2 regions of the Diaphorobacter sp. genome follow, and region 1 is predicted to be linked to the other one. Evidence: predicted binding sites of a transcription regulator. Region 1 holds the regulator's gene; the other holds the start of a gene.
What was found. Region 1 encodes FNR, which switches genes on or off when oxygen is low (the NO sensors DNR and NnrR bind a similar motif). Its sites were predicted from a motif close to TTGATNNNNATCAA; they were not measured.

Region 1 (6,610 bases):
TATATTTTCGGGTTGGTTCTGTACCCGCAAGACTTCATCTATCTTACGGGTCTGCTCATCATCTCGGCTTTATCGCTTTTCTTGTTCACGGCCGTTGCAGGGCGGCTGTGGTGTGGGTTCACCTGTCCGCAGACGGTTTACACCGAGATATTCATGTGGATTGAACACAAGATTGAGGGTGACCGTAGCGCGCGTATGCGCCTGGATAATGGGGTTTGGACTTTCGAGAAAATCTGGAAAAAAGCACTGAAGCAACTGGTTTGGGTTGCTGTAGCTTTCTGGACAGGATTTACTTTTGTCGGCTATTTTGTGCCTATTCGCGAATTGGGCAGTGAACTACTCGCCTTGCAAGGCACTTGGCAGATTTTTTGGGTGTTTTTCTATGGGTTTGCAACCTATGGTAATGCGGGCTATTTGCGTGAGCAGGTCTGTAAATATATGTGTCCATATGCGCGTTTCCAGAGCGCAATGTTCGACAAGGACACGTTGATTGTTACCTATGACCCTGAGCGTGGGGAGCCCCGCGGTCCGCGTGTCAAGAGTCTTGATTACAAGGCCAAGGGCATGGGCGACTGCATTGACTGCACGCTGTGCGTACAGGTGTGCCCCACGGGTATCGATATCCGCAACGGCTTGCAATACGAATGCATTGGTTGTGGGTTGTGTGTTGATGCCTGTGACACTGTGATGGACAAGATGAAATACCCGCGAGGGCTGATTCGCTTTTCTACTCAAAATGGCGTCAAGAATCATTGGACTCAGTCGCAGATGCTCAGGCGCGTGCTGCGTCCCCGTGTGCTGATATATACCGCCGTGCTGGTTGCGCTGTGTGTCGGCATGCTGGCAAGTCTGGTGGTTCGGGCGCCGCTCAAGGTGGACGTGGTTCGTGATCGTGCAGCACTTTCGCGCATCGTGGCTGGAGGCAAACTGGAGAATGTTTACCGCCTGCAAATCATGAATGCCACAGAGGGGCCGCAGCGCTATGTCATCAGTGTGAGGGGCCTGGATGGGCTGGAGGTGGCGTCGGACTCTGTCGTGGATATTGGACCTGCGGAGGCGCGTTGGGTGGCCGTGCGGTTGCAGATACCTTATGGATCTGCCGCACCAGGATCTCACGTTGTGTATTTTGATGTTCAGGCCCAGGGCGACAAAGCGCAGGTAGCTGAAAAGTCGGTTTTTCTGGTGCCGCGCTGAATTGGGTGCATCGGGGCTGGTTCAACAGTATTTTGAAATGCCCCCTAGAGGGGTGGGGAGCTCATAGCAATGTCTACAAACTCATTGACCAAGGCGGTGCACGAGACTCAACCCTGGTGGAAGCACGGTTATGTATGGCTAGTGATTTCCGGGCCGGTGATCGTCGTCGTTGCGGGATTTGTCACGCTTTGGCTTGCGCTCTCCCGGCCCGATCCAGTCGTCGCGGAAGACTATTACCAGCGCGGCCTGGACATTAACAAAACGTTAAACAACCAGGACGCTGCTATGACGCCTGCAATGAAAGGGCGCAACCACGCTGCGACCCCGCCGCAGGATCACCCCCGGTGAATGAAAAAAGTGGCCTTCCACAGAGGGTAATCATGGGGTGACTACCCATTGCTTGCAAAGGGCAGAGTGCTAGGCTGTGGTCATACGAAGGAGGTGCGCTATGTGGACGCAACGACTGATGTGGATCGCCTGGCCCGCGTTTCTCATGGCTGGAATCATGGAAATGGCGGTGTTCGCTTTTGTTGACCCAGAGGCTCTGCAATGGTTTGACCAGCCAGTGAGCCTCTCGCGGCAAGGTGTCTACACCGTTGCTTTTTTTGTGTTCTGGGTGGTCATCATGGCGTCGAGTGCGCTCACCACCTTGCTGTCAATGTCGCCCTTCGAAGTCAACCGCTGTCCGGTGCCAGAAGGCGAACGCCCGCTTGATTGCGCCAAATTCGTTTTGTGACAAGTGCTGGGCGGTCACAGCAGGCAGCCAAAGTCTGGCGCCTGCCGATGATCGCGCTGCTGCGTCGGACTTCAGTGACAGGCTTGCTGGCTGTTCACGATGCGCTTGAGTGCATCGGTATTCATGATGCGAACGTGGCGCTGCTTGACCTCAACGATCTCTTCTTCTGCGAATTTGGAGAAAGTCCGGCTGACGGTTTCGAGCTTCAGGCCAAGGTAGCTGCCAATCTCTTCGCGTGTCATGCGTAGCACCAGTTCTGATTGAGAGAACCCGCGCGCATGCAGACGCTGAACGAGGTTTAACAAAAACGCCGCCAGACGCTCCTCCGCGCGCATGCTGCCCAGCAGCAGCATGACGCCATGCTCGCGCACGATCTCCCGGCTCATGATCTTGTGGACGTGGTTCTGCAGCGCCGTCACTTCACGAGACAGTTCTTCGATGCGATCGAAGGGCATGACGCAAACTTCGGCATCCTCCAAGGCAACGGCATCGCAGGTGTGATGGTCGTTCACGATGCCATCCAGTCCGATGATTTCACCCGCCATTTGAAAGCCGGTGACCTGATCGCGGCCATCTTCAGTGGCCACGCAGGTTTTGAAAAAACCGGTGCGAATGGCAAAGAGGGACGTGAACGGCTCGCCGTTGCGAAACAACGTGCCGCCGCGCTTGACCTTGCGTCGCACCGCCACGATGTCATCGATACGTTTCAGTTGTTGATCATCCACTCTCACGGGCATGCATAGCTCGCGCAAGTTGCAATTTGAGCAGGCAACTTTGATGGATTGCAGGTTGTTGTGCATGGAACCCCTGTTTTGGCCATCTGTCTGCACTGGTGCATCAGGAGGATGCAAGAGGCTACAGATCATTGGAAGACTTTAGTCAAAGTCGGATTGTCGTCATATGGACTTCTGGAGTGCTTGACCACCGTCAAGGACGCCATGGGGACTCTACGGCACAGTGACCCATTAATGCAAGGAATCCTGCCATGACTTTAGTCACTACTGAGCTCTTGCGTCGTTTTGACGTTCCAGGGCCGCGATATACCTCTTACCCGACGGCAGACCGTTTTGTGGAGGCGTTTGGCGAGAAGGAGTACATCCTGGCGCTTCAGCAGCGTCGCGTGGGGTCTGTGGGCAAGGCCTTGCCGCTCTCGCTCTACGTTCACATTCCATTTTGTGAATCGCTTTGCTACTACTGCGCCTGCAACAAGATCATCACCCGGCACCCGGAACGGGCCGAGGTCTATCTGCGTTACTTGAGTCGCGAGATCGACCTGCATACCGCCCACTTTGGTGTGGGGCAGCATGTCAGTCAGCTGCACTTTGGCGGGGGGACGCCCACCTTCCTGTCCGACGAAGGCTTGAGCGAATTGATGGGCATGCTGCGGCGCAACTTTGTGCTGGTTCCGGGCGGGGAGTACTCCATCGAAGTGGACCCCAGAACCGTGGACGAGCAGCGACTGGCCTTTCTTGCGCAGCTGGGCTTCAACAGGCTCAGCTTTGGTGTGCAGGATTTCGACCCCGAGGTGCAGAAGGCCGTTCACCGCATCCAGCCGGCCGACAAGGTGTTCGGACTGGTGGAGAGCGCCCGCAGGCTGGGGTTCGAATCCGTCAACGTGGACTTGATTTACGGGCTGCCGCGACAAACGCCCGAGTCCTTCGGGCGGACATTGGAGCGGGTGAGTCAATTGCGTCCAGACCGTATCGCTCTCTACGCTTACGCCCACCTGCCGGAACGCTTCAAGGCGCAGCGCCGTATCATCACCGCCGAACTGCCCATGGCCTCGGCCAAGTTGTCGATGCTTGCCAATTCGATTCAGGTCTTCATGGACGCAGGCTACGTTTACGTGGGGATGGATCACTTTGCGTTGCCAGGCGATGCCCTGGGGGTCGCCAAGCGACTGGGGCGTTTGCACCGCAATTTTCAGGGATACAGCACGCAGCCGGATTGCGATCTCATTGGACTGGGGGTGTCTGCCATCGGACGGGTAGGTGCCACCTATAGCCAAAACGTCAAGACGATTGACGACTACTACGACGCAATCGATCACGGTCACTTGCCCGTGGCCCGTGGCCTTGCGCTGACCAGGGACGATCTGGTGCGCCGGGCGGTCATCATGGCGCTGATGTGTCAGGGGGAGCTTCTCTTTGAACCCCTGGAGCAATCCTGGCTCATTGACTTTCGCAGCTATTTTGAACCGGAGTTACAGCAGCTCCAGGAGATGCAGGCGCAAGGGCTTGTGAACATCGACAGGGAGGGCGTTCAAGTCACCGAGCTGGGTTGGTATTTCGTGCGAGGTGTGGCAATGGTGTTCGACAGGTATCTGCAGGCAGACCGCAACCGGGCACGTTTCTCGCGCATCATCTAATCCATGTTTCCTGCATTTCTTTCAACGGTTTTCCTGATGGGCCTGATGGGCGGCACCCATTGCCTGGCCATGTGCGCCGCGCCATGCGCCGGTTTGACCCGCCTTGGTGATGCGCCTGCTGGCAGTGCGTTGCAGGCGATGCAATGGATGCCCCGTGGCAGGGCGGTGCAACGGACCTTCGTATTTCACCTGGGGCGCCTGGCCGGCTACGGGGCGGCCGGCGCCTTGGCGGCATTTGCCATGGAGCAGTTGGCGTGGCTCAGCCAGGGCAGCGCCGCACTGCGTCCGGTCTGGACCATGCTGCATGTGCTCATCCTTGCCTGGGGCTTGTCGATGATGCTGCTGGTTCGTCAGCCAGCGTGGCTGGAGAATGCCGGGCGCTCCGTCTGGGCAAGGGTACGGGTGCTGGTGTCTCGGCCTGGTGGTCTGCTTGCAACAGGATTCGCATGGGCCCTGCTGCCCTGTGGTTTGCTCTACACGGCGCTACTTACCGCGGCCTTGAGCGGCAGTGTGCTGCGCGGTGCGCTTTGCATGGTCGTATTTGGTGTGGGCAGCGGTATCTGGCTGGTGACCGGGCCCTGGGTGTGGGCACGGTTGCGACAGCGCATCAATGGCGCCAGCGGCACCTGGGGAACCCGGCTGGCTGGTCTGGTGCTCCTCATCCTGGGTGCCTGGGCCTTGTGGATGGATGTCGTCCACGGGCAGTTGGCGCCTTGGTGTTTGCCCTGAAAGTGTATGCACGGCGCATCAGGCAAGTGCATTCCGGTCTAACGATCATGCAGGCGAACTCGGCAACTGTTGATAATGCTTCAGACCCAAGGAGTCTGAAGGCTCGCCGTTCATGCCCGCTGAAGTGAATCACACCGTAGTCATCGATATCGACGCGCTCCGCGTGGGTATGTTCATTCAGCTTGAAGTCAGCTGGATCAAGCACCCGTTTCCCACGAGCAAATTCCGGGTGTCATCGCAAGAGCAGATTCGTGTGCTGCGCGAAATCGGGGTGAAAAACGTGCGCTACGTCCCCGGTAAAAGCGCGTTCTTGGCTGATACCTCTTCAGCATCAACCGCATCCGAGCAGCCGCCTGACGCGCAGGTCGCTGCCGCGCCCCCGGCTGGCGTCTTTACTGGCGCTTGTGCAGACACCGCGCGGCCCGTGGCCGAGACGCTTGCCGATGTTTGCGCCAACCTGGCAGAGCGGCACGGCAGCCAACGTTTTCGGCAAGCCACAGTCATTTATTCCCAAGTGTGCGGTGCGCTCCAAACCGCGCCACTGGTAGCGCGCGAGCAGGTGGAGTCTCTGATCGGTGTCTTTGTCGATGAGTTGCATGCGCAGGGCACGCATGCGGTTCGCCTGCTGTCTGAAAATTTTGGTGAGCGATCTGCCGTTCATGCGGTCAATGTCGCGGTTTTGGCGCTGCTGCTGGGGCGTGCGCTTGGCATGGGGGATCAAGCCTTGAAAGACCTTGGGGTAGCAGCACTGCTCCATGACATGGGCAAAACCCAGCTGCCCGCGCACCTCGCCGAGCCCGGCGCTTTGCTCACCTCTGCAGACATGCAGCGTTACCACGGCCATGTGGGCCTGTCAGTGGAGCTGGGTGAGCGTATGAAGCTGTGCAGTGACATTCTGATTGCGCTGGCCCAGCATCACGAGATGGTGGACGGCAGCGGCTTTCCGCTGCACCTTTGCGGCGACGACATCAGCCGCTATGGACAGATTCTGGCGTTGGTCAATCGTTATGACCGTTTGTGCGACCCGCTGCATGGCGCCCAGGCTCTGACGCCGCATGAGGCCATTTCAAGACTCTTTGCCGTGCAGTCCGACTGCTTCGACGCCACTGTGTTGAAAACCTTCATTCGCATGATGGGCGTTTATCCGCCGGGATCGCTGGTCCAGTTGGTCGATGGACGCTTCGCACTAGTGGTTCTGGTGGATGCGGAACGCCCCCTGCGCCCCCTGGTTCTGCCCTACCAGGCGGGGGCGTCGCGCGCGCACGTGCCCTTGCTGAACTTGACGCACAGTGCCGCGCCGGGCATTCGCCGCAGCCTCAGGCCGGCGCAATTGCCGCGTAATGTGCTGGACTTTCTGATGCCCCAGCCGCGTATCAGCTATTTTTTTGAGAGGGCGGCAAGCCCTCAAGTAGCCAAGGATTCGTTGTGATGTTGCCCGCGCAGTGTTTTGATGCGGTGTGGCAGGGGCTCGATCTGGCGGCCTGGCTGGTGAACCCGCAGACACTGCAGGTGATTTGCGCCAACGAGGCAGCTGCGCGCTTGGTGGGCAGGGACATTGGGGACATGCAGGGCATGCCGGTTCA
Region 2 (6,610 bases), on a different contig from region 1:
ATGTCGAGAGGGAAACCCCTTTGCACTATGATAAAAATAGCTGCTAGCGCACGGTGTATATGGTCTAGAGGCTGATTTCAATGCAAAAAAGCGCGGTGTTTATTTTTGCCACCAATTTGTGAAATGATGCCGCTGCGCCACAGCGCACCCTGGTGCGCCTGGGCTGTACGCCTTGTCTTGCCCTTCTTTTTTGACTGCCATGCCCGTCTTCACCCCGCCTTCGGTTCAGCAGGACGAAGCCCCCGCGCCCCGCGCCCTGCTGCAGGGGGACTGGGTGGCTGCGGCCTTCGCCAGCCGCAGCGACTGGCGGCGCATGGCCAGGCAACTGGCGGCCTGCGGGCCGGGTCACGCCTGGAGCCTGCAGGGCGTGCAGCGCCTGGACCATGTGGGCGCGCAGCTGCTGTGGAACCACTGGGGCCGCGCCTGGCCCGCGCAGCTGGAGCTGAGCGACGCGCAGCGCGACATGCTGGAGCGCGTGGCGCGTTACAGCATGCCCTGCGAGCCCCCTGCGCCCTGGCGTCTGGGCGATCAGGTGGACCGCCTGGGTGTGCTGGTGCTCCACGCGATGGGCCACCTGGGCCATCTGGTGGAACTGGTGGGGCAGTTGCTGCTGGACGTGCTGCGGCTGCTGCGCAACCCGGCGCGCGGGCCGTGGCGCGATATCTCGGGCCACCTGTACCGCATGGGCGCCACGGCGCTGCCCATCACGGCGCTGGTGGGTTTTCTGATCGGCGTGGTGCTGGCTTACCTGATGAGCCTGCAGCTGCGCCAGTTCGGGGCCGAGGCCTACATCGTCAACATCCTGGGCATTTCGCTGATCCGCGAGCTGGGGCCGATGCTGGCCGCCATTTTGGTGGCGGGGCGCTCGGGCTCGGCCATCACGGCGCAGATCGGCGTGATGCGCGTCAACGAAGAGCTGGATGCCATGCGCGTCATGGGCATACCGCACGGCTTTCGCCTGGTGATGCCGCGCGCGCTGGCGCTGGCGGTGGCCATGCCGCTGGTGGCGCTGTGGACCACGCTGGCTGCGCTGGCCGGCGGCATGCTGGCGGCGGACCTGACCATGGGCATCTCATCCGCCTACTTTGCGCAGGCGCTGCCCGCGGCGGTGAAGGCGTCCAACCTGTGGCTGGCCATGGCCAAGTCAGTGGTGTTCGGGGTGTTCATTGCGCTCATCGGCTGCCACTGGGGCCTGCGCGTCAAGCCCAACACGCAGAGCCTGGGCGAGGGTACGACGGCCTCGGTGGTCAGCGCCATCACCATGGTCATCATCGTGGACGCGCTGTTCGCAGTGGCGTTCAAGAACGTGGGTTTCTAGCCATGCCCGTCACGCAGCCCGCTACCACCGCCACCAACGCCGCTGCAGCCGCTGATGCGCCCGTGGTGGATATCCAGGGTCTTGCCACCGTCTTTGGCAAGGGCACCTCGGCTTTCGCAGTGCACAGGGATTTGCAGCTCACCGTGCGCCGCGGTGAGATTTTGTCGCTGGTGGGCGGCTCGGGCACGGGCAAGACGGTGCTGCTGCGCCACATCCTGGGGCTGACGCAGCCCACCCGCGGCAGCGTGACGGTGCTGGGCCGCCCGGCGGCCGACCTGGGCGGCGAGGGCGCCAGCAGCCGCGTGGGCATGCTGTTTCAGCACGGGGCGCTGTTTTCGGCGTTCAACGTGCTCGACAACATCGGCTTTGCGCTGCGCGAGCTGGGCACGCTGCCAGGCGCACTGGTCAACGACGCCGCCATGGTCAAGCTGCGCCTGGTGGGCCTCAAGCCCGAGCACGCCACGCGCATGCCTTCCGACCTGTCGGGGGGCATGGTCAAGCGCGCGGCGCTGGCGCGTGCGCTCATCATGGACCCGCCGCTGCTCTTGCTCGACGAGCCCACGGCGGGGCTGGACCCCAGCAGCTCCGACGCGTTCTGCAGCCTGCTGCGCGAGCTGCACGCCGCGCTGGGCCTCACCGTCATCATGGTCACGCACGACCTGGACACGCTGTTCGACCTGTCCACCCGCGTGGCCGTGCTGGCCGACCAGCGCGTCATCACCAGCGGCACGCCGCACGAGGTGGCGCACTTCGACCACCCGTTCATCCACCATTTTTTTCTCGGGGAGCGCGGCCGCCGCGCCATGGCGCAGGCACCCGCCGCCGCATCCCCGTCCCAGGAGGCCTGATGGAAAACAAGTCCCACGCACTGGCTGCGGGCATCTTCGTGATCATCGTGTCGGCGCTGCTGGCCGGCCTGGGGCTGTGGCTCACGCGCGACCAGACCGCCTACCGGCTCTACGAGCTGTCCAGCAAGGACAGCGTCAGCGGCCTGCAACCCCAGGCGGTGGTGCGCTACAAGGGCGTGGCCGTGGGCAAGGTCGCGTCCATCGGTTTTGACCCGCAGGTGACGGGCAATGTGCTGATCCGCGTCGCCGTCAACACCGACGCGCCCGTCAGCCCCACCACTTTTGCCACGCTGGGCTACCAGGGCGTCACCGGACTGGCGCACATACAGCTGGACGACGCCCAATCGCCCCTGCCCGCGCTCGCGCCGGGCGCCAGCGGCCTGCCGCGCCTGCCGCTGCACAGCTCGTCCATCAGCCAGATCGCCGAGCAGGGGCCGCTCATCCTGGCCCAGGTGCAAGAGGCCACGCAGCGCATCAACACCCTGCTGGGCGACGAGAACCAGCAGCAATTCGGCGCCGCCCTGCGGCAGCTGGGCCAGGCGGCGGGCAGCATCGACCAGCTGGCGCGGCGCCTGGACGCCACCGTGACCACCCGGCTGGACCCCGCGCTGACCGGCGTGCCGGCGCTCACGCAAGAGGCGCAGCAAACGCTGGCCGCCCTGCGCCAGGCCGGCGCCAGCGCCGCAGGCGCGGCCGACGAGGTGCGCCAGGCCATGCACACGCTCAATGCCGAAGACGGCCCGATCGCCGACATCGCAGCGGGTGCCAAGTCGCTGGCGGTGGTGGCCGATCGCTTCGGGCGCGTCACGCTGCCGCGCCTGAACGAAGCCGCCAACGAGACCGCCCGCACCGCCCGGCGCCTGGGCCGCACCGCCGCGGGCATCAACGACAACCCGCAGGCGCTGATCTACGGCCCCGGCCGCGCCGCCGCCGGGCCGGGTGAGCCCGGCTTTGCCGCGCCGACGGCATCGCCAGTCCAGCCCTGATCAGTCCCAGCGCCTGCCTCGTCAAGCACGGATGTGCCCCCGGAGTTCTGCATGAAAACTATCAAAAACATAGCTGCCAGCGTTTGTAATACAAGGGTTACAACCACTTTTGGCTTGATTGCTGCTGCCTTGGCCGTGGCGGGCTGCTCGGCACTGCCTGCGCCGCCCCCGCGCGCCGACGTGTACGACTTCGGCCCCGGCACCATGCCGGCCGCTGCCGCCATCGCAAACGCCCCAGCCACGCAGGCCGCGGCGCTGCCCCCCCTGGCGCTGGCCGACGTGGGCACCACCGGCCTGCCCGAGGGCAGCTCTGCCCTGTTGTACCGCCTGGCCTACGCCAACGCGCAGCAGCTGCGCACCTACGGCCAGGCGCGCTGGAGCCAGCCGCCCGCGGCCCTGCTGCAGCAGGCGCTGCGCGAGCGCCTGGGCCAGCGCCGTGTGGTGCTGTCGGGCGACGATGGCCTGGCCCTGCAACTGGGCCAGGGCCGCCTGCCCGGTGTGCTGCGCGTGCAGCTGGAGGAGTTCAGCCAGGTGTTCAGCGCGCCCGACACCAGCACCGGCCTGGTGCGCGTGCGCGCCGTGCTGGGCGACGCCGGCGCCGCGGGCGAGACCCTGGTCGCACAGCGCGTGTTCAGCGCCCAACGCCCGGCCGCCACGCCCGACGCCGCGGGCGGCGCGCAGGCCCTGGCCGCAGCCGCCGCGCAGGTCGCTGACGAACTGGCCCAGTGGGTGCAGCAACAGGGGCGTTAAGCCTTTCGTGCTGTGGCGCCAGCCCGTCCGAGGCTGTGCTGACCTGCGTCAAAACCGGACGGGGCCAAACTTCCTAAGCTCGCGCGGGCTTGACACCCGCATCCCGCATGAACGCAAGGAGCCCCGCAATGCCTGCACTGCAATGGTCCGATGAACTGCTGCTCGATCTGCCGCAGATGGACAACACCCACCAGGAGTTTGTGGCGCTGCTGCAAGCCGTGGACAGCGCCGATGACGCGCAGCTGATAGCCGCCTGGCAGACGCTGGTGGATCACACCGACGCCCACTTTGGACAGGAAGACCGCTGGATGCAGGCCACGCGCTTTGCCGCGGGCAACTGCCACAGCATGCAGCACAAGGTGGTGCTGCAAATCATGCGCGAGGGTGCCGACCGCGCCCGCAAGGGCGAGCTGCAGGTGCTGCGCGACATGGCCGCCGAGCTGACCGTGTGGTTCCCCCAGCACACCGACGCCATGGACGCCGCCCTGGCCCAGCACCTGCGCCGCGTGGGCTTTGACCCCGCCACCGGCACCATGCGGGCGCCCCAGGCGCTGCCCGCAGACTTGATCTACGGCTGCGGCGGGGCCTGCTCGACGGGCGATGACGAGGTGCCCGCGCCTGCCGCCGTGGTTTGAGGGTTTAGATAAAAAAAGCCTCCAGCGCTTGTCTCATAAGCGCTGAAAGCTATTTGTTTGATAGCAATTCGGTAGATCCATCGGGGCCCGCGGGAGGCTGCGCTGTACCGCCCGCTGCGCCCGCGTTGGCGCATCTGGAACAGCTCGCGGTGAAAGCGCCCGCGCAAGGCGCGGCGTGCCCGGGTTTGAGCCAGGTCGAAAAGGCCCGGGAAGGCGCCCACGCATCGGGGCGGCGCGCTTGCCAATCAGACGCGCTTGCGCGCAAAGGCACGTGCGGCGCAGCTCAGCGCGTTGCCAGGATGGGAAACAGCTTGCTCAGCCCGTCGGCCATCACTTCGACGGCCAGGGCGGCCAGGATCAGGCCCATCAGCCGCGTCATCACGTTGATGCCCGTCTTGCCCAGCGCGCGCTCGATGGGCTCGGCCAGCGCAAAGCACAGCGCCGTGGCCGCGCCCACCACCACGCCGTAGCCCACCAGCGACAGGTGCTGCCAGACCGACTGTGCGCGGTCGGCATAGATCACCACGGTGGACATGGCCGCCGGCCCGGTCAGCAGCGGAATGGTCAGCGGCACCACGGCAATGCTGCTGCCCGCGGCCGCTTTCTCGGCGCCTTCTTCCAGTTCGTGGGTGTGGGGCTTGGCCTCGGCCGGCTGGGCGTTCAGCATGTTCATGGCGCTGATCAGCAGCAGCATGCCGCCGCCCACCTGAAAGCTTTGCAGCGAGATGTTGAAAAAATCCAGCACTTGCAGGCCGATGAGCGCGCAGGCCGCAATCACGCAGAACGTGCTGAACGCCGCCACCTGCACCGTGCGCCGGCGCTGCGCGGCGCTGAAGCCGTTGGTGTAATGAATGAAAAACGGCACGATGGCCAGCGGGTTCACGATGGCCAGCAGCGTGATGAGCGGCTTCAGGTCCATGAACGGCTCCCCGCCTTGCTTGTGGCCGTGGCCGCGCCAGGGCGCCGGCCGCCTTCGGGGGTGGGTAGAACAATCTTCGCCATGAACGCTTGACTCCTGCAAGAATGGCGCATTGGAACAGGTTTGCGCCCACTGGGGGCGCCGCTTTCCGGTCCAGGCCGGCGGGAGATCACAGCATGGGACAGTGGGTTGATCTGACATCCAGCGACGGCTTCGAGCTGCCCGCCTGGGTGGCGCGCACCGATGGCGCGCCCCGCGGTGCGGTGGTCGTGCTGCAGGAGATTTTTGGCGTCAACGCCCATATCCGGGCGATCGCCGACCGGTTTGCCGCGCGCGGCTACCTGGCGGTGGCGCCGTCCACCTTTGCACGCGTGCAAAAGGAGGTGGATCTGGGCTACAGCGCGGGCGACATGCAGACCGGCATGGCGCTCAAGGCTGCTGTGGAGGGGTTGCCCGCGCCCGGCGTGCTGTCCGACATCCAGGCCGCCGTGGACTACGCCGTGCGCCACAGCGGCTGCAAGGTGGGCGTGCTCGGCTTTTGCTGGGGCGGCCTGCTGGCCTGGCGCGCCGCCTGCCTGCTGGACGGGCTGTCCGCCGCCATCTGCTACTACGGCGGTGGCATGACCACTCCTGCCGAGATGGCCCGTCAGCCGCGCGTGCCGGTGCTGGCGCATTTTGGCCAGCGCGACCACTGGATCGCCCTGGATGGCGTGCAGGCCTTTGCGCGCGCGCACCCCACGGCGCAGGTGCATGTGTACGACGCGGATCACGGCTTCAACTGCGACCAGCGCGCCAGCTACGACGAAGCCGCCGCCCGCACCGCCCGCGAGCGTTCACTGGCTTTTCTGGCGCAGCATGTGGGTTGATTTGCGGTCAAATTGACCGTGAATCCATGTTCTGCTTGCGCAAGAAGCTATTTATTTAATAGCAAAAATCACCCGCGCCCGGTGCGCGCCAGGTAGCGCTTGCGCCAGAAGAACAGCGTCAGGCTCACGGCGGTGACGGTCATGGTGCCCACGGCCCACCAGAAACCGCCCTGGGTGTGCACCAGGGGCAGAAACTCGAAGTTCATGCCGAAGATGCCGGCGATCAGGTTCAGCGGCAAAAACACGGCGGTGAGCGCGGTGAGCGTGCGCATGATGTCGTTGGTGCGA

Region 2: a site for FNR is predicted at 3,941-3,954, ahead of AB7E35_RS12490 (hemerythrin domain-containing protein). Genes of this name have one in related genera too.

Annotation. Positions count from the first base shown of each region.
Region 1 covers NZ_JBFWLZ010000034.1:8,639-15,248, reverse strand. Annotated here, with positions in the region: gene ccoG (cytochrome c oxidase accessory protein CcoG) at 1-1,194, shown strand, start outside; gene AB7E35_RS11560 (FixH family protein) at 1,264-1,542, shown strand; gene AB7E35_RS11555 (hypothetical protein) at 1,643-1,930, shown strand; gene fnr (fumarate/nitrate reduction transcriptional regulator Fnr) at 2,002-2,730, opposite strand; gene hemN (oxygen-independent coproporphyrinogen III oxidase) at 2,916-4,298, shown strand; gene AB7E35_RS11540 (sulfite exporter TauE/SafE family protein) at 4,302-5,027, shown strand; gene AB7E35_RS11535 (HD-GYP domain-containing protein) at 5,140-6,456, shown strand; gene AB7E35_RS11530 (EAL domain-containing protein) at 6,456-6,610, shown strand, end outside.
Region 2 covers NZ_JBFWLZ010000040.1:13,564-20,173, forward strand. Annotated here, with positions in the region: gene AB7E35_RS12470 (MlaE family ABC transporter permease) at 200-1,318, shown strand; gene AB7E35_RS12475 (ABC transporter ATP-binding protein) at 1,321-2,166, shown strand; gene AB7E35_RS12480 (MlaD family protein) at 2,166-3,152, shown strand; gene AB7E35_RS12485 (ABC-type transport auxiliary lipoprotein family protein) at 3,204-3,902, shown strand; gene AB7E35_RS12490 (hemerythrin domain-containing protein) at 4,031-4,537, shown strand; gene AB7E35_RS12495 (MarC family protein) at 4,821-5,456, opposite strand; gene AB7E35_RS12500 (dienelactone hydrolase family protein) at 5,633-6,322, shown strand; gene AB7E35_RS12505 (magnesium transporter CorA family protein) at 6,391-6,610, opposite strand, start outside.